3 regions of the Pleurocapsa sp. PCC 7319 genome follow, and region 1 is predicted to be linked to each of the others. Evidence: riboswitches for the same ligand, from Rfam matches in the RefSeq annotation. Region 1 holds a riboswitch; each other region holds the start of a gene.
What was found. A riboswitch is a leader RNA that binds a small molecule or an ion and turns the genes downstream of it on or off. The one in region 1 is predicted to bind cobalamin.

Region 1 (6,293 bases):
GGTGCTGCATCTGCTTCTCCTTCGGCTAAATCTATAACTTGAGGTGTATCTACTAAAGAGACTTTTTCCTGATACTCTAAACCGTCGAGAGTGTCTGTTTCTGTGGGTTCAAAAGCACCATCTATTTGATATGCCGTGACTTCGGCTAGATTTACATCCAGGCGCTCGAAACTCATTGTCCAACCATCTTTAGTAACGAAACCCTGGCGGACAAAATCCTCTCCGTTAGCCACTAAGTTTAAAGTAGCTTGACCTTGGGCATTGGCAACAGCAGGATTACTGTTATTACTTTCTGCCGTCTCACTGTTAACACGACTTCCAAGGGTTAAAGATATTAGGGCAATGGTGCTGAGTTTGAATAAGTTACGATTCATAGTTTTTCGGATTTTTCAAATAATATTAATGTGTTGTTTTAATCTGGCGATCGCCAAAATTACTAGATCTCTTACATGAATAGAAGATTAATCATTTCTTGCTCCGTCCTTAATGGCGAGGAAACCTCGCCACGGGCGGTGCGCTTTTCCCTTTAACCTTTTCCCTTTTCCCTCCACTTGAGTAGTTCATAATGATTCGTGCAAGAATTCTACTAAGGTGTCTGCCAAATACGCTGATGATAATCTTCTAATTTGGCATAAGGATCGTGGTTTTCGTGATGGTGATGATGTCCGTGGTGATGATGTCCGTGTCCGTGTTCACCGCCATTGGTGGCAGCGAGACGAAACTTACACATTTCGCAGTTCATTGCTACTTGCCCGAGTTGCGCTTCAATTTCTCTGCTTCTAATTACTTGCAACAATTGGTCAGCAATACCCATCTCAGGTAAAGAAACAAATTCAATTTCACTATGTTCTTGTTGTTGCTGGGCAGTAATGTGGTGGATTTTTTCCATTAAAGTCCCCGTAAACAAGAAATATGGTAAAACGATGACGCGCTTGGGTCGATATAGATAAGCCCGACGAAATCCTTCTGATAAACGAGGATGACTGATGCCGATAAAACAGGTTTCCACCGTCTTGTAGCCACTTCCTTCCCAGATAATGCGGGCTAGTTTATAAACATCTCCATTAGCATCGGGATCGCTCGAACCCCTACCAACGAATAACAGTACCGTATCTTCACGGGAAATATTACGACGATTATGTTCTGGCTGGTCTAATTCTGCCAAGCGATCGCGCCACAGTTTGATTATTTTTGGAGTAATACCCAAGTGACGACCATAACTAATCTCTAATTGAGGATAGGGTTGACTGGCTCGGTCTAATTCATTGGTGACATCAAATTTATTGTGTCGGGCAGCAAATAATAGAATAGGTAATGCTGTAATTTCTGTAAAGCCTTGTCGCACACAGGCTTCGATTCCTCGTTGAATGTTGGGTTCGGTCAATTCTAAAAAACAAGGAATCACTGGACGAGAGGTATCTAATTGTTGATACGTTGCCACAAATTCCAGAAAAGTTTGCCTTCCGCGATCGTTTCTCGTTCCGTGACCGATCGCTAATAAAGGTCTGGAATGGGGTAGAGGAGTTAATCGTAATGAATCAGTCCCCTGTTTTTGAGAAGTATTTTTAATAGCTATCAAAGATTTAGTCCTTATATGCGGTGAATAAAACAAGACAAGAATTAGAGCAATTTAGAATAGACGTTAAATTACTCCCAAATTTTTCACTTAAAGCCTGTCAAATAAGTGTTTGAGTATCGCCTTGATTTATCAACTTTACATAACAATAAATCAATAATAAGTATTGACAAAAAAATATTAATCATCTGTACCTCGCAGACTATTTTAGTAGTTTATTTTGGAGTTTTAAAAGTATCTAACCAACTCCTGTCGGCGGGCATCCTGACTGAAAGATTTTGAATTAAAATCTCATCACAGTTGCGGGACAGCGTTGGATTTGCACCAAACTTTCCCCTTTACTTTTCATGGCTGTTCCCCATGAAAACCGACTATTCAATTTCTTTTTATAATACCCTGATTTGCTTGAACTAAACATAAAGAAATTTTGAGTTTCTTTATTTAGTTTGTTAAATTTTTTTCATAAAAAAATGAGTTAAACCTGTCAGCAAGGTACAACTCATTTTCAACTAATTATAATATAAATTATTATTTTGATTTTGATTATTTACATTCGTGCTAGAGCAAGTATTTTAGATAACATTTCTGATGGCAAATCTTGAAGATCTTCAAGCGTCAACCATTTCTCTTTAACCAAGTTAGCAAGATCGAATACGATACTAGAAGAGTTATAGGCATATTTACCATCTATTTCATATCTTTTCATACTTAATAAATCGTGTAAATCCCATAAATCTTCTATTTCGTTCAAAGAATTAGCGCGAGCGCGAACATTCATCATCAGAGCAGAAATTTCTCTTTCATAGGCTTTTTGCAAAACTTGTTGGGCTATTTTTTCCTCCGTTACTGATAATTGGTTTTGGTTGACTTCTAACATTAATAATTCTGATTTAGTACATTTGTTTATTTTATAGATTAAAATCCTATCATCAAAATAAACAAAAATAAACAGCCTATCTCTAGTTTTTACAAGATAGACTGCTATGTGAAAATTATTTTTCTATTTAATCAGTTTGGTTCGATAAACATCTTTCTAAGTGGAGTTTACATTAAACCGATCTGACTAAGAATGCCTTGACCTGTGAAGTATTCAGTGGCCGCTGCAATTACAAAACCTAGCATTGCTAAACGACCGTTCCATACTTCTGCAAATCGAGTAAAGCCTAATTTGTTTTCTTGATTATCCATGATGACCTCAGATGTATTATTGCTAATAATTCCTGTCTAAATTATAGTCAATGTAAATTTTTATTGCAATAAATTGACAAAATTTTTGCTGTTTCAATTAACGAGCTAAATTAAGTAATTCTTTGGGAGATGCCAACAAATCGATCGCCACAAAGAAAATTTTATTTTCGCTATTTAGCAAAAATCGCCAGGACATATTCATGCCTACTCCCGCACCAAACCAAGGAGTTTGTACTTTACCCGTGACTTTAATCTGGGTATAACCATCTTCGGTGGGTTCAGAAATACCCTGCTCTGGAGCTAGTTTAAGGTTGGGACATTCTTCTTTAAAGAATTTTAGTACCGCATCTTTTCCGACAATTGGTCTTTTGAAAGGAGGTTGCAACGCACCGTCTTCGGTGAATAACTTAATTAACTCATCAAAATCATTAGCATTTAATAAGTTCATGTAGTTCAAGACAGTAGAATTCGTCACTCCTGCAATAGAAACTTTAGTTCGCTTCGACATTTCTACAGGAGGAGCAACAGGCTCGCTAACCCTGGTAAAGTTGACCATCTTAGCAGGATCGAATCCCATATCTACTACAGTGTTACGCAACACGGTAATTTGCTGACCAGAATCCAATCCTTGAAGTGTTTGCAAAACTGCATTAGCATTAGCAGAAAGTTTATATCCTTCGGGAATAGGAGCAACTATTCCTTGTTCCATCCATTCCCCTAATCGATACCAAAATCCCAGTTTTATATTGGGAGTCCAAGTAGCGTAGGTACGGCAAATTGGCGTATCGGCATGGTTAGCCAGATCGCACATTACCTGAGACTGCTCTTGAAAACTCATCTCTTTAATCTGGTCGAGAGTAGGCTCGGCAAATTGCATATTTGCAGCTCCAGGAGCAGCAACAGTGATGGTTTTGCCTATTTCCAGGTAAGCAAACCAAATCCAAGCTAGTTGATCTTCGGCACTTAGTTGATTGAAGCGAGCGGTTAAAGCTGGTACCGCATCAGCAGATAAGGTATTGGGAAATATGTTACGTGCTGAGTCAATAGTAAATGGCATAGACGATCTTCCAATAATTTATCGTGCAATTAGATTGAAAACGTTAAGTCTATTGTAAACATATTTTTATTAAGGTTACATTATTAAACAAAAACCGTATACTGCTTTACATCGAGTTTAATCAATGGTATTACAAAAGCAATTTTAGATTATTTGATTTCGCTTAAATAGATTGATACTTGCGATCGATCCAGCATTTAGCTCGCCGAATTGCATCTATCGTAGTAATTGCACTGGGGACAGCCACCGCACAACCTCCATCGTGGTTGACCCAAGCGGCATAACTACAAAATCTATCTACTTCATCGCGATCTATTTGCACTTTGCAACCACGATAAACAAACGAGAGAATAATCTGAGGATAATTGGGGTGCATGGTTAGTACTCAAAAAATATTTTGCAGTGTTAAATAAGGCGATCGCTTTTATGACGTTGGTGATTTAATGTATGACCTATAAAGTGTTTTGGTTCGTAGCTATTAGCTATTAGCCATTAGCCATTAGCTTTTAAGAAATGTGGATCGAGCAAACGAATCTAACTTTCATACCTTGATTCACCAATACCGCTTTTATGACAGCGAAGAGGTTTTGTTAGTTTTATTTCTCGCCTCTACTACTGTCCAAATCTCTTGCCAGCGATCGATAATTAGTTGTCTCATTTTATGGGATTGCCATTGGGGAATATTATGCCGTCGAGAAGGTTGTAGTTTAGTCACGGTTTTCTAGATTCAATGTTTAATTAGTAACAACGGATATTTTGATATCCGTCGGTAATTTGTAGCAATAAGCAGTTATCTTAGGACACTTGCTATATGCGAAGCGGTATCCTTTAGGACTTGCTACTTGCTACTTGCTACTTGCTACTTGCTACTTGCTACTTGCTACTTGTTACTTGCTACTTGCTACTTGTTACTTTAATTCGAGCGTTCCCTTGCCCAGATAACGCTCCTGGGTAAACGTCTTACGCCGACGCGGGGTCTCGAATTTACTTACGAGCAAATAAATTAGCTCGTCACAAATAGATCTACTACGATTTTCAGGCAGCAGCTAGATTTTGAGCAACAAAATCCCAGTTAACCAATTTACCCAAGAAATCATCAATATAAGCAGGACGTTTGTTTTGATAATCAAGATAGTAAGCGTGTTCCCAAACATCCATAGTTAACAGGGGTACTTGTCCGCTAGCTATGGGATTATCCGCATTCAATGTTTTTGTCACCTTGAGGGTGTCGCCATCAAGTACTAGCCAAGCCCAACCACTACCAAACTGAGTTGCCCCTGCATTTTTAAAAGCTTCGACAAATTTATCAAAGCTACCAAAATCCGCATCGATTTTTTTAGCTAGTTCTCCCGTAGGAGTGCCACCACCGCTAGGTTTCATGCACTGCCAATAAAAACTGTGATTCCAAGCCTGAGCAGCATTATTAAATAATCCTGTTTTACTATCATCTCCAGTGATCGCTTTAATCACTTCTTCAATCGGTTTACTATCTAATTCCGTTCCTTGCACTCCATCGTTGTACTTATTGACATAGGCAGCGTGATGTTTATCATGATGAAATTCTAGGGTGCTTTTAGAAATTGCTGGTTCTAAAGCGGTGTAATCGTAAGGTAGGGATGGTAATTCGTAAGCCATTGTATTAAGTTCTCCTCTTGCTCTAAAAATTATTGTGACAAGATATTGGTTAAATAGCTGTCTGTTAACAATCCAACTTTCTTGCAAAAGTGCGATCGCACTATGGTTGGGAATTTATTTGGGATTAGTATAGTCATTCCCAAAATCTATTTTTTTGATAACGATTATCATTATAAAATTAACTTAATCAATCTTTCAATCTCAAATTACGCGATCGCACGCTATGACTTCTACTAATCAAAATTTAACTAATCGCCCTCGTCGTCTCCGTCGCACTCCATCTTTACGTCGTATGGTGCGAGAAAATCAATTAACCGTTAACGATTTGATTTATCCCGTCTTTGTCATGGAGGGGGAAAACCAACAAGAAGAGATTGCTTCGATGCCAGAAATCTATCGTTATTCTCTCGATTTACTGCTGAAAGAAATAGCCGATGCTGCTAATTTAGGAATAAATGCGATCGCCCTATTTCCTCTGATTTCCAATGACAAGAAAGATAACGCAGGAACAGAAAGCTATAACCCCGATGGTTTAGTACAGCGCACGATAAAAGCGATTAAACAAGAAGTACCTGAAATAACCGTTATTACTGACGTGGCACTCGATCCTTTTTCTACCTACGGTCATGATGGCATAGTCAAAGATGGCAAAATCATTAACGACGAAACGGTAGAAGTGCTAGTAAAACAAGCAGTCTCTCAAGCTGAAGCAGGAGCAGATATAGTAGCCCCTTCCGATATGATGGATGGTAGAGTGGGAGTAATCCGTAAGGGTTTAGATGCTGCTGGTTATTTCGATGTCGGTATCCTAGCTTATTCGGCTAAATACGCTTCAGC
Region 2 (6,293 bases), 760 kb from region 1:
CAGTTTCAATAATGATAATTCACTATCAAAAGATATTTGGCACGATTTTGTAGCAATTGCTTGGTTTAAGTCTTGAATAACGGTTTTTTTGCTAATTGGTGTAAATTGATGTTCTAAGTTAGGGTTTAGTATAAAATGCTTGATCGTAAGGCGATCGCTGATTGGCAACCAGTCAGATTCAGAATGGGATTTTTGATTCAAATCAATCGCGTAATCTAGCCGATTAATACCTTGTTGGGTTAGAAATGGCAACAAGCTATATTTAACAGTTTTTGAATTGCCACTATTAATTAAAATTACTTTACCTCGATCTTGAATTACTATAATTGGTTCTGGTTGTGCAGCGAGGATAGTAACCTGAGTTAAATTAAAGTGCTGATAACCTCTGGGGACAACAATCAAAGTCAAGATGCATAAAAATACTAGTAACCATTGGTTACGCCACCGGTCATGTAACCAAACCAATAAAAATAATCCATAAATGATCAACAATGCACCCAAAGATATTTGCCCTACAGCCCAAGTGCTACCTGGTAAATTAGTGAAGAAATGAATGATGGTAATCAATAATTTTGTGGGATAAAGCAGTAACCAAGCGATCGCACTGCCGATAAGGGGAAAGATCAGAGCGGCGATCGCACTAATCATTCCGCCTAAGCTGATGATGATAATCAAAGGAGTACAGCAAATATTAACTAGGATGCTGTAGGTGGCTACGGAATTAAATGCGTATCCTAACAATGGCAATACCCAAACGGAAGCTGCCAAGGGAACTGCAACTAAAGTAGCAATAGTAGGTGGTAGCCAATCTAATTTGGTTTGTAATCCTGGTAGGGTGACAATCAAGCCAAAAGTTGCCAAAAAACTGAGTTGAAAACCCAGATCGCCAATCAACAAAGGATTAAATAATAAAATGATGGTAGCAGCTAACAAAAGTGAACCCAAAGGCTTAACTTTGGTATTCATAGCCAAAGCCAGCAAAACAGCAACACCCATTAAACAAGCACGAAATACAGAAGCTTGAATGCCTGTTAACCCCAGATAAATTAATAAAGTACCGATACCGATAACTAATCGCGGTTTGATAGTGAAACGATTTGTCAGTTTTAAAATAATTCCTAGCAGCAAAGAAACATGGAAGCCCGATGCAGCCAACACATGAGCTAAACCAGCTTCAATAAAGCGATCGCGAATATCTGAAGGTAAGTCCACTGCTTTGCGACCCAATACCATAGAACTAACCAACTGTCCCAGAGGACTGCCCAAACCTTGTATATGACTGCGCACGATACGTCTTCTTAGTTTCCACCATCCCCATGGAGGTTCAGTATGACGCTCGAAAATGACTTCTAATCCTTGTAATCCGGCAAATATTCCTTGGCGGGCAAGATACGCCTGAAAATCAAAGCCACCAGGATTACTGGCAGCTTGAGGTAAATATAATATTCCCTTGAGTTTTAGATTTTCCCCTGGATAAATTCCTGTTCCTTGCAGTAATGGTACTGTAACGTATAACTTCCCGGATACTTGTTCTTGATTATCAATTTCCGTGGCTTCTAGCCAAAACTTAAGACGTTGATTGTTGTTTAACCTCGGTTCAGTCAATACTCTTCCTGTTACAGTAACCAACTCGCTTTCAGAGGCAATAACTTGATAACTAATATCGTTATTGCTGGGCCGAGGAATACGTAACTGAAAATAGACCACTGCCATGATTGCAATTATGGCTGCACTCGCCCAAACTTGATAGGAGATTCTTAAGAGCTTGTGTAGTGCGATCGCCTGAACAAAAGCTAATCCAATTAATCCTAAAGCGATTATCAAGAAATGTGTTTTGCTAAATCCAGAACTAGAGAAAGCAAAGAGATTAGTGGATAATAATCCGACGATGTATGCCAAACACAAAATTATCCAATTGTTGCGTGCCATGGAAAACTTAAGTTAAGACAACGCATCCCAGTAAAACATATCAATCAAACTCTGGCACTAATGAACTAATCGATATCTTCAACAATTGACAATGTGGTAGATTAGCACAAGTAACCAGAAAAAATTGTCGGTTTTAATGAGGAACAGTCATTAAACGTAAGGGGGAAAGTTCAGTGAAAATCTGACACTGTCCCGCAGCTGTGAAGAGTTTACTTGATTTAAGCTCTGTAGTCAGAATGCCCACCGATATTACAAATACTAGTTTTCATCCTAAATCTGCGAGGTACAGATTGTGTTAATTCTCAATTACAGCAACCAGCTTTTATTTTCTCTACAAATTCCTGTTTTTCTTAAGCATTTACAAGTAGTAATAAATCACAATAATTTGCTCTAAAAATTATTAATTTTTTATTTAATAATCTCTTGCCAAGGATTGAACTATAATTCTTGCGCTTGTGAATAACTATTTAGCTGATTGATGCTTTCATTCGGTATATCTAATGATTATGTATTGAAGATAGCGATGAGTTTATGTGTTAATTTATCGAAAATTTTGGCTATTATGAACAAAAATACGGCGATCGCAAAGTTCCCCCTAAGATTAATCGCTACTGGTTTAGTTGCCAGTTTCTTATCAAGTATCAGCATCCTGATTATTGCATCTCCTACCCTAGCTCACCATCCCAATGGAGGTAACGTTCCCAGTACTTTTGCTGAAGGATTTCTGTCTGGTTTAGGTCATCCTGTCATTGGCATCGATCATTTGGTATTTGTAATTGCCATTGGTTTATTAGCTGCCTTGAGTAACAAATTGGGTCTAATAATCCCGATGGTTTTTGCTCTTGCTACTGCTCTGGGTACAGGAATTCATTTGCAGAGTGTTGATTTGCCCCTGCCAGAATTAGTTATTTCCGCTTCAGTGCTGGTCATGGGTATCTTTTTAGCCAAAGAAAATAAAACTAATTTAGCTTTATTAACTGTGATTGGAGCGATCGCCGGTATTTTTCATGGTTATGCCTATGGCGAATCCATTATCGGAGCAGAAACTATTGCTTTAGGAGCATATTTATTAGGCTTTTGTCTAATTCAACTTGGCATTAGTGCGATCGCTTTTTATCTTGGTAAATTGCTGCTCAAAAAACCTGCTTTCTCCTCCCATCTACCCCTTCGTTTTGCTGGATTTACTATCTGTGGTGTTGGTTTTGCCTTTCTATCTAATGCAATTTTAGGCTAATTATTTAAATTTAGAATTTAACTTGAGAATTTTCAGTATGCACAAAATACCCGTAACCGTAATTTCAGGCTTTCTCGGCGCAGGAAAAACCACCCTAGTGCGTCATCTATTACAAAATAATCAAGGCAGACGGATCGCAGTTTTGGTTAATGAGTTTGGTGAGGTTGGTATTGACGGTGATCTATTACGCTCCTGCCAAATTTGCGATCGGGAGGAAAATCCTGATGACAACATTGTAGAACTAACCAATGGTTGTTTATGCTGCACTGTTCAGGAAGAGTTTTATCCGACTATGCAAGAATTGCTTAAACGTCGAGATAAAATTGACTGTCTTGTGATTGAAACTTCTGGGTTGGCTTTACCTAAGCCTTTAATTCAAGCTTTTCGTTGGCCGGCAATTCGCAATAGTGCCACTGTAGATGGAGTAGTGACTGTAGTTGACTGTCATGCCCTAGCAACGGGGAACTTGGTCGGAGATCTTGATGCTATAGAATCTCAAAGACAGGCAGATCCTAACCTAGAACACGAAACCCCCATTGAAGAGTTATTTGAAGATCAGTTAGCCTGTGCCGATATGGTGTTGCTAACTAAAACTGATTTAGTTACTCCTGACAAACTTAAGACAATTAAAACCTGGTTGAAACAAGAACTAAAGCCTGAAGTCAAGATAGTTACTATAAGTCAAGGAGAAATTGACCCTAACCTATTATTGGGATTTAACGCTGCCGTTGAAGATCATTTAGATAGTCGTCATTCTCATCACGATCATGAAGCAGAACATGAACATGACGACGATATTAATTCCATCGAGCTTACTCTAGAACAAGCTTTTGACCCTCAATCATTAATCGAACAACTAAAACAGTTATTACAAAAACAAGAAATCTATCGTGTAAAAGGCTTTGTTAATGTGCCAACTAAACCGATGCGTTTGGTATTACAGGGAGTGGGGAACCGTTTTGATACTTTTTATGATCGCCTGTGGACTGTAGACGAACCCCGACAAACTCGTTTAGTCTTTATTGGTCGTAACCTGGATCATAATTTGATCAAGCAAACCGTTTCAAATCATAAAGTATTAATTTGATACCCGCTAACAACAGGTGTCCACTTCATAATTCGTCAAGGTCTCATAGTATTTACTGAGTAATCTTAGCTACAATTAAGATCGAATACGATTACCTAATGTATTCTTGCGTAGCTCATAATATCTCAAAAATTACTATGAAGAGAAGATCTCTAGCTGTCTTAATGGCTGGATTGAGCGTTGCTATCGGCAGCGCGATCGCCAATCCAGCAACAGCACAAACTCAAAAGAACAATACTTACTATTGTGCTCAACTTAATAGTGGTTGGCATACCTTTGTTAATACACCGAGGGGAAGAGTTAACCTAATTAAATGGGAAAATGAGTTTTCTGACGGATGGACTGCAACAAAAAGATGCGCTGCGGTTTCCCAGCGTTTTCAAAATTATCTCGAGCAAGGTAACTTGAAATTTATTCGTACAGGTAATATCAATAAACAACCCGTATTATGCGTTGCCAATGTTCGCGGTGGTAGTTGTCCCACTGAAAACGTTTTAATTACCCTGAAGCCAGGAACCGATCCCGAACAAGTGCTAATAAAACTAGTGGATTTTCGTCGTAGTGTCAGTGGGCAAACCTTGACCTTGAGTGCCGACGATCCTGGTTTCTACTCCGATGGAGAGTTTTATGTTGATATGGAAAAATTCCTCGAATCAGTACCAGTAGATAATTAGTAATATAGATAAGGAAATCATCACCAATACAAAACTAGGGAATGAAATGGTTACCCAGTAAAAGATCACAAAACAATCGCTTTGGGAGCGGCTCTTTTAATAAATATATCTCGACCTCAACATCCCAGATAACAAAGCTAGTACTCTGTTTTATCGGCACTGGGATGTTTTTGTCTGGAGACGTTTCTCAATTTAAAACTAAGACTTTTGCTTCGATTTCTCCCCAGGGTTTATCTCAAAAGATCAATAATATTGCTGCTGATATCAGCGTCAAGGTATTGGGAGAAGATTTTTTGGGTTCTGGTTTCATTGTGAAACAGCAAGCTCAAAATTATTTGGTTATTACTAACCAACATGTTTTAAGAGCAGGACAAGCCCCCTTCACTATTCAAACCCCTGATGGGCAAACTCACACAGCAGAAATTGTTTTTGATCCGTTTGTTAATCAGGATGAATACGATTTAGCGATATTAAAGTTTCAGACTGATATTATCTATCCCACTGCCAAAATTGGTAGGTCTCTATATCTAGAGGTGGGGGAACCAATTTTTGCAGCTGGTTTTCCCTCTGTTGAAGTAAATCCAGATGCACAGTTGCCTTCTTCAGTTATTTTTGAACAATTAGACAGTAATTCTTCACATGAGTTGGCGGTCAAGCAAGGTAGAGTCGCCATTATTTTAAATCAGGCTTTGGAAGATGGCTACCAAATAGGATATACCAACGATGTCAAAAAAGGTATGAGTGGTGGTCCATTGTTTAATAGTCGTGGAGAAGTAGTGGGAGTAAACGGTAAACACGCTTACCCCCTATGGGAATCTCCGGAGCTTTATCAAGATGGTTCTCAACCTTGTCCTGCTCTACAGGAGCTAATTACCCGCACTAGCCTAGCTATTCCCATCGAAAAAAGTATTGAATTAACACCACTGTTAGAATCTCTGCGATCGCCATCTAATGTCGAACTTTTCCGGGAATCTAATCTGATATCCGAAAATCCCGAACTAATAACCAAGATGCAAGCTGAAGCCGAAGCAATAACTCAAAGTTGTGAAAATATGGTCGATAAGTCCTTTCGCGGTGGCCCTGCCAATCGCCGAGCCTGGACGGATTTCAATCGCACTCAGCGCGGCAACCAAGCCAATCGATAAGAAAATCAATTATTTGTAGGCAGTATAGATGAAAATACATCAGTCACATTGATTAACTATCATTTTGTCTGGTGTCCTAGAAGACGAAGAAAAGTGTTGCGAGGTTTAATCGAACAGTCGTATTTAATGAAATAAATGCTTAGACTGGAGGAAATCTATTCTTTGTTTTAACAAACAAGCTATTTTCTGCATTTGTTCTTCCTCATCCGTGAGTTTTCTATTCA
Region 3 (6,293 bases), 810 kb from region 1:
TACTATATTGCTTGAAAATAGAAATTATATTGCGTGATTATTAGTCTTTAGATGATGTTTAATTGAGTAAATATACAAACAGCCAAGTTGTTGAACTTACGAAAGTTCAATTATTTTTTCTAATATGCATAAAAATCTTTATTTATGCATTTAGCTTGTTAGAAAGACTAATATTTGTCTATATTGTTTCTTGTGGTGTATTGAGATATACCAAAAATGTTCTAGTTTAGAGTAATTTGCTATCTACTTATACTTCAATTAGTAGCTAATATCTTTTGAGAATTTTTATGCAATTCAAGCATCTGTAATGATTTATATTACTACCAAATTATTGGGGACATATAAGAAATAACTTTTGCGTGTTTTGGTTACTTTACACACCTTAACAAAAAAAAAATTAAATTGAGGTGATTTTTGGTATTAACGATTGCATTTAGCAAATTTCCGATTGGGACATAATTTGTAATCCAGTAAGCACTTGGCTTCTCGGTTTAACTTTAGATAAATTTATAATAAAGATAAATTTTGCTAATATCTAATCGCTTTACCGACATCTACCTCTTGATGGAAGCTAAAAGCTAATAGCTAATGGCTAATAGCTATTTATTAGTCATCATTTTGGTTTTTTTTGAAGATGGCAGATACTAAGAAAAATAATCGGTAATTTGTTTGACTGACTGAAAGCTCTAAAATCAGATACAACGGCTTTGCCAGATTTTTTAGAAGATATATTTAAATGACTCATTCTCAAGATATTGCGACCCTTAACCGTTGGATGGCAGCAGATTTTAGCAATCAAGCTCAAGCGTATGCAAATCCGCCATTTTTTGCCCATATTCGCGTCTGTATGCGTCCCTTACCCTATAATTTGTTGGACGGTACCAGTTTATTTTTAGAACAGGCTTATGATTTTATGCTCAACCAGCCCTATCGTTTACGGGTCATTAGGTTAAGTGCAGTAGATGATCGCATTGAGTTGGAAAACTATAAAGTAAAAGAGCAAGAGCGATTTTACGGTGCATCTCGTAATTTGGATTTGTTGAGTAATCTCACTCCAGATTTAATCGAGAAAATGGAAGGTTGTGATATGAACGTGACTTGGACAGGTAATAGTTTCCTGGGAGAGATCAAACCAGGAAAAGCGTGTATTGTGGAACGCCAAGGCAAAGTAACCTATTTAGACAACAGTTTTGAAATTAATGGCACTCAACTAATTAGCTATGATCGGGGACGAGATCCTGAAACAGATGAACTAGTCTGGGGATCAGTAGCGGGACCCTTCGAATTTAGTCCCCTGGAGAGTTTTGCCTCAGAAGTAATTTCTGCTAAAGATAAAAGTGCGACCTAAGATCAGTTTCATTCAGACTGATAAACTATTCTTGAACTAAATTGAACTGAGGAATAGTTTGCACCTTGCCAGAACTACCAGAAGTAGAAACAGTCCGCAGAGGATTAAATCAATTAACTGTTAAACAACCAATCCAGGGAGGAGAAGTTTTATTAGCGAGGACTTTAGCTTATCCTGCTGACATAGAACAATTTTGGCAAGGTATTACAGGAGTGGGGATCAGTCAGTGGCAAAGACGGGGGAAGTATCTTTTGGCTCAGTTAGAGAATGATTCTGGAAAACCTGCTGGATGTTTGGGAGTACATCTCCGTATGACGGGACAATTATTATGGGTCAAGCAAGATAACCCTCTACAGAAACATACTCGTATTCGTCTCTTGTTTGACGGAAATCAAGAATTACGATTTGTGGATACCCGTACATTTGGTAAATTTTGGTTGGTACCACCTCAAATAGAACGAGAGTCAATTATTACGGGACTACAAAAACTGGGACCCGAACCTTTTGATGCTGATTTTTCCTTAGATTATTTTACTCAGAAGCTAAATAATCGTCGTCGTCACATTAAAACTTTGCTTTTAGATCAAGCGATCGTCGCAGGTATTGGCAATATTTATGCTGACGAAGCTTTATTTAAAAGTGGGATCAAACCGGACACCCTAGCCAATAATTTAACAGCCAGACAAATAAAACGATTGCATCAGGCAATTATTGATGTTCTGCAAACTGCCATTGATAAAGGTGGTACTACCTTTAGTGACTTTTTAGACTTGTTAGGGGTTAGCGGCAACTATGGTGATACAGCTTTAGTTTATGGCAGAAAAGGAGAACCTTGTCGAGTCTGCGGTACTCCCATAGAGAAAATAAAGCTAGGAGGGCGATCATCGCATTTTTGCTCCAATTGTCAGGATTGAGAAGCGAGAATTCGGAGTTCGGAGTTCGGAGTTATTAGTTTTAAACTGAGTTCGAGATAAGTTGGAAGACTTATTGAGCAATTGATTGAACATGGGGGACGCTGGGGTTTCCAAGGGGCTGTGGGGCGAAGCGTTTTCGCCCCCTTGTACGCCCCGCCCAGCATGTCCAACCACGTTGTTGAAAAACCATGATTTTCCTTAAATCATGAAAAGGTAGGGAGAAAATAAGACCAAAAAGCTTAGAGCTTAAAGCTTAAAGCTGACCTCACCCTTAAATTGTCTTAACCCGAACAGGGGTTAAGTAAATCGCTCAAGGTGTTTTCCAAATGCGCTGATGATAATCTTCTAGTTTGGCGTAGGGATCACCATTAGGGTGATGATGATGGTGTCCGTGATGGTGATGAGCATGATGATGATACCCGTTTCCATGTCCATCTACTGCGGCTAAGCGAAACTTGCACATTTCACAATTCATCGCTACTTGCCCTAACTGAGCTTCAATTTCTCGCTCTCTAATTACCTGTAATAGTTGAGGTGCAATTCCCATTTCAGATAAGCAGGCAATATCGATATCGGGGTGTTGTTCCTGTTGTTGAGCGGAAATGTTAATGATTTTGGACATCAAAGTCCCCGTAAATAGAAAATAAGGGAGAACAATAATGCGTTTGGCTTGATATAGGTATGCCCGACGAAAACCTTCTTCTAAACGGGGATGACTAATACCAATAAAACAAGTTTCTACTGTCTTGTAACCACTTCCTTCCCAGATTACTCTAGCTAGTTTGCAGACATCTCCATTGGCATCGGGATCGCTAGAACCTCTCCCGACAAATAATAAGACAGTATCTTCTCGGGAGATATTGTGGGGATTTTTATCGGGTCGATCTAATTCTGCCAAGCGATCGCGCCACAGCTCGATAATTTTCGGCGTGATGCCAAAGTGACGACCATAATTAAAGCTTAACTTTGGATAAGGCGATCGCGCTCGATCTAGTTCGTTGGTAACGTCAAATTTGTTATGTCTGGCAGCAAACAACAAAATTGGCAAAGCAGTAATTTCTGTATAGCCTTGCTCGATACAGGCTTCTACTCCTTGTTGAATTGTTGGCTCAGTTAGTTCTAAAAAACAGGGAATAACAGGACGAGAAGTGTCTAATTTTTGGTAGGTTTCGACAAAATCCAGAAAAGTTTGTCTACCACTTGCGTTTCTGGTACCATGACCGATTGCTAGTAAGGGTTTGGGATTGGGTAAAGGTGGTAATTGCAGTGAATTAAAAATCGATCGCTCTAAAGAATTTGCTATAACCATTAGTTGAATATCCGTACCTCGCAGATATATATGGAGTTAACTGTTGCAATCGGCGGGCATCCTGACTAAGAGATTTACGATAAATATTCACATATATATCTCATCACAGTTGCGGGACAGCGTTGGATTTTCACCAATCTTTCCCCATTACTTCTAATGGCTGATTTCCATTAGAACCGATTATCTGGTAGCTCGGACTTAATGGTAACTTTTATAAGATTAGTTTTTTCTAAATTAAACATAAATTATATTTGCCTTAGAAATCATGTCTAAAAATAGTACCGTTCTCTCCCGTAATTGATAGAGGGAGTTCTTCTAAAGAAATTATTTCCCAAGTGCTGGGATCGTAGGTGGTATAGATAAGCTGGGTTTTTGTCAGATCTAAATCAACAATCGTGATGGTTTGGTGAGGCAGGGCATCACTATGAATTAATTGTCTTGATCCCTGACCTAATGCTCCTGCGTGCAATAATTCTAATTCCCCTTTTTTACCTGGATAGTATGCGTGATGATGTCCACTAATATATAGGTGAACTTGATTTTTTTCTAAGAGCGATCGCAATTCTTGAGCATTAGCTAAGTATTCCCCTGGCTTATTTTTGGTGGCCGCGACAGGATATAGAGGTAGATGTCCAATGGAAATACGCATGGAAGCTTGTTGGGCTGCTTCACTTTTTAGTGCCTTCTTAACCCAAGCTAATTGTTGTTCAGAAATAATATGAGTACTAGCATCCCAGACTAAGAAAAATATACTATTTTGCCGAAAACTATAATAAAAAGGAAAATTAGCCCGATCTACGAAGTCTAAACCTAATTTATGCTGCTTTTGACTCCAATATGCTTTAGCTAAATCTCTCTCGTTTTCAAAAATCAAGGTTTGGTTCTTAATTGCTCCTGAACCATCATGATTACCAATAGTAAATCCAAAAGGAATATTGTATTGACGTAAAGGCGCAGCCACATGACGATCAAAAGCCGTCCACATAGCTTCAATTTGTGACTGGGTAAGGGATGCTTTTTGTCCGGCAATCATATCCCCACCGGAGAGAACTAAATCAGGTTGCCATTCTGGTATTAGGGCGATCGCCCGATCCACTTCGGGTTCGTATTCTGTTGAACCATACTGACTATTAAGATCGCTAATCACGACGATCCGGAAGTCTTTGCGAGGTGGTAAATATAAGTCTTGGACAATAGTTTCTGTTTGAGACGATATTTCCTGAGCTGATTCTATTGAGCTTTGATTAGCTAGCGTGTAGTGAAAACAAAAACTTGAGATCAATCCAACAATTAACATCCACGTAAAAGCAAATCGTCGTCTATCGATCATCGGAAAATAGATTCTCAATTTGTACTAAAACAAAATTATTCTAATCCTACAGATTAATATGAACAATATTTCTAAGCTGATTTTTGATTTTCATCTCTCTGAACCGAGGATATCTGACTCTAGTTGTGGATGAACTTTGACTTGGCTAGTATGAACTTTATTAACTCCTTTAATAGTTTTGGCGATATTTTCCATACGCCTTAAAATAGCCGTATCAGCAATTTTTCCTTTCAAAATAATAGCATCGTGTTCTTGGGCTACATGAACAGTAGAAATACCTTTGATTAATGGATCTTCTTCAAAAGCCCTAGTTACTCTTTGAGCTATGCCATGAAGACTAAATTCTCCATCAATACCAATTCTTTCTGTAGGAATATCATTCTTTTGCAGACTATGGGTTTTAGTATGAAGATTAAACAGAGTTAACCCAATTATTGGCATAGTGAGCAACCAAAACATCCAGATCAGCCACATATATTTTGTCTGATTAATTAGATTTTTTTTAATTTTAGGTAACTCTTGAATATTATTATTTAAGCTATTATTTAGTCTATCAATTTCTGCTTGATTTTTGCGACAGGTAGATTGCAAATTGGCAATTATTTGATGTGTTTTTACATAAGTTGGTCTGGCTTCTGGCAACTTAAGATCGGGCTTTAAAGGAGTTATCTGTTTTAGTTTACTTAAGATCACACCTGAGTCTGTATGCACTAATAATTTTTCAAGTAGTCCAGGTCCAATTTGAGTATATCCTTTATAAATGTTGCGAATAGCTATAGCAATATCTTCAGCATCCGTATCTTTTAATAGATAGCCTTTGGCTCCCATAGCCAAAGATTTAGTAATATAGTCATCAGTATCATAAGAAGTAAGGATTAAAACTTTAGTATTAATAAATTTATTAGTGATTTCTTTGGTCGTGCTAGCTCCATCTAAACCGGGCATTTCCATATTCATTAATACCACATCTGGTTGCAGTGCTTTTACTTGGTCGATGGCAGCAAAACCATTGCTTGCAGTACCAACTATTTGCAAATCTTTTTCTGGTTCAAGAGATATTTTGAGTGCTTCTCGAACCATTTTTTGATCGTCTACTATCAGAATGCGAATCATGCTAAATCAATAAATTAATTATAAAATAATCACTCTAAAAACCAGAATGCTTAAGTATTTTTAAGTACTTGTTATCACTTACTATTTATTACTTACTATGATTGCCTATAGTTATTTTTAATGTAAACTGCTTTACACAATCTTTATTCCCCTATAGGGAGTAGCTTCATACAGCGTTGATCAAATTAGTAAGGTATCGCCAATTAACTATCAACTATTTACAATCAACAAAAAAGTTATTGACCGTATTTCATTTAAATGAAAATCTTTATATAAGTA

Region 2: linked by a shared signal. The riboswitch ahead of PLEUR7319_RS0115160 (HupE/UreJ family protein) and the one ahead of PLEUR7319_RS0118690 (sirohydrochlorin chelatase) in region 1 are both predicted to bind cobalamin.
Region 3: linked by a shared signal. The riboswitch ahead of PLEUR7319_RS0114915 (sirohydrochlorin chelatase) and the one ahead of PLEUR7319_RS0118690 (sirohydrochlorin chelatase) in region 1 are both predicted to bind cobalamin.

Annotation. Positions count from the first base shown of each region.
Region 1 covers NZ_KB235922.1:3,236,155-3,242,447, reverse strand. The annotation lists gene PLEUR7319_RS0118695 (hypothetical protein) at 1-374, opposite strand, end outside; gene PLEUR7319_RS0118690 (sirohydrochlorin chelatase) at 587-1,579, opposite strand; cobalamin riboswitch at 1,813-1,963, opposite strand; gene PLEUR7319_RS0118685 (hypothetical protein) at 2,124-2,453, opposite strand; gene PLEUR7319_RS0118680 (chlorophyll a/b-binding protein) at 2,621-2,764, opposite strand; gene PLEUR7319_RS0118675 (orange carotenoid-binding protein) at 2,862-3,821, opposite strand; gene PLEUR7319_RS0118670 (hypothetical protein) at 3,985-4,197, opposite strand; gene PLEUR7319_RS41365 (hypothetical protein) at 4,390-4,536, opposite strand; gene PLEUR7319_RS0118665 (superoxide dismutase) at 4,857-5,456, opposite strand; gene hemB (porphobilinogen synthase) at 5,680-6,293, shown strand, end outside.
Region 2 covers NZ_KB235922.1:2,473,711-2,480,003, forward strand. The annotation lists gene PLEUR7319_RS0115155 (ComEC/Rec2 family competence protein) at 1-1,929, opposite strand, end outside; cobalamin riboswitch at 2,041-2,192, shown strand; gene PLEUR7319_RS0115160 (HupE/UreJ family protein) at 2,492-3,163, shown strand; gene cobW (cobalamin biosynthesis protein CobW) at 3,201-4,250, shown strand; gene PLEUR7319_RS0115170 (COP23 domain-containing protein) at 4,388-4,924, shown strand; gene PLEUR7319_RS35485 (serine protease) at 4,966-6,069, shown strand; gene PLEUR7319_RS0115180 (hypothetical protein) at 6,193-6,293, opposite strand, start outside.
Region 3 covers NZ_KB235922.1:2,429,045-2,435,337, reverse strand. The annotation lists gene PLEUR7319_RS0114925 (chromophore lyase CpcT/CpeT) at 737-1,348, shown strand; gene PLEUR7319_RS0114920 (DNA-formamidopyrimidine glycosylase) at 1,414-2,262, shown strand; gene PLEUR7319_RS0114915 (sirohydrochlorin chelatase) at 2,573-3,571, opposite strand; cobalamin riboswitch at 3,605-3,767, opposite strand; gene PLEUR7319_RS0114910 (metallophosphoesterase) at 3,828-4,898, opposite strand; gene PLEUR7319_RS38165 (response regulator) at 4,992-6,014, opposite strand.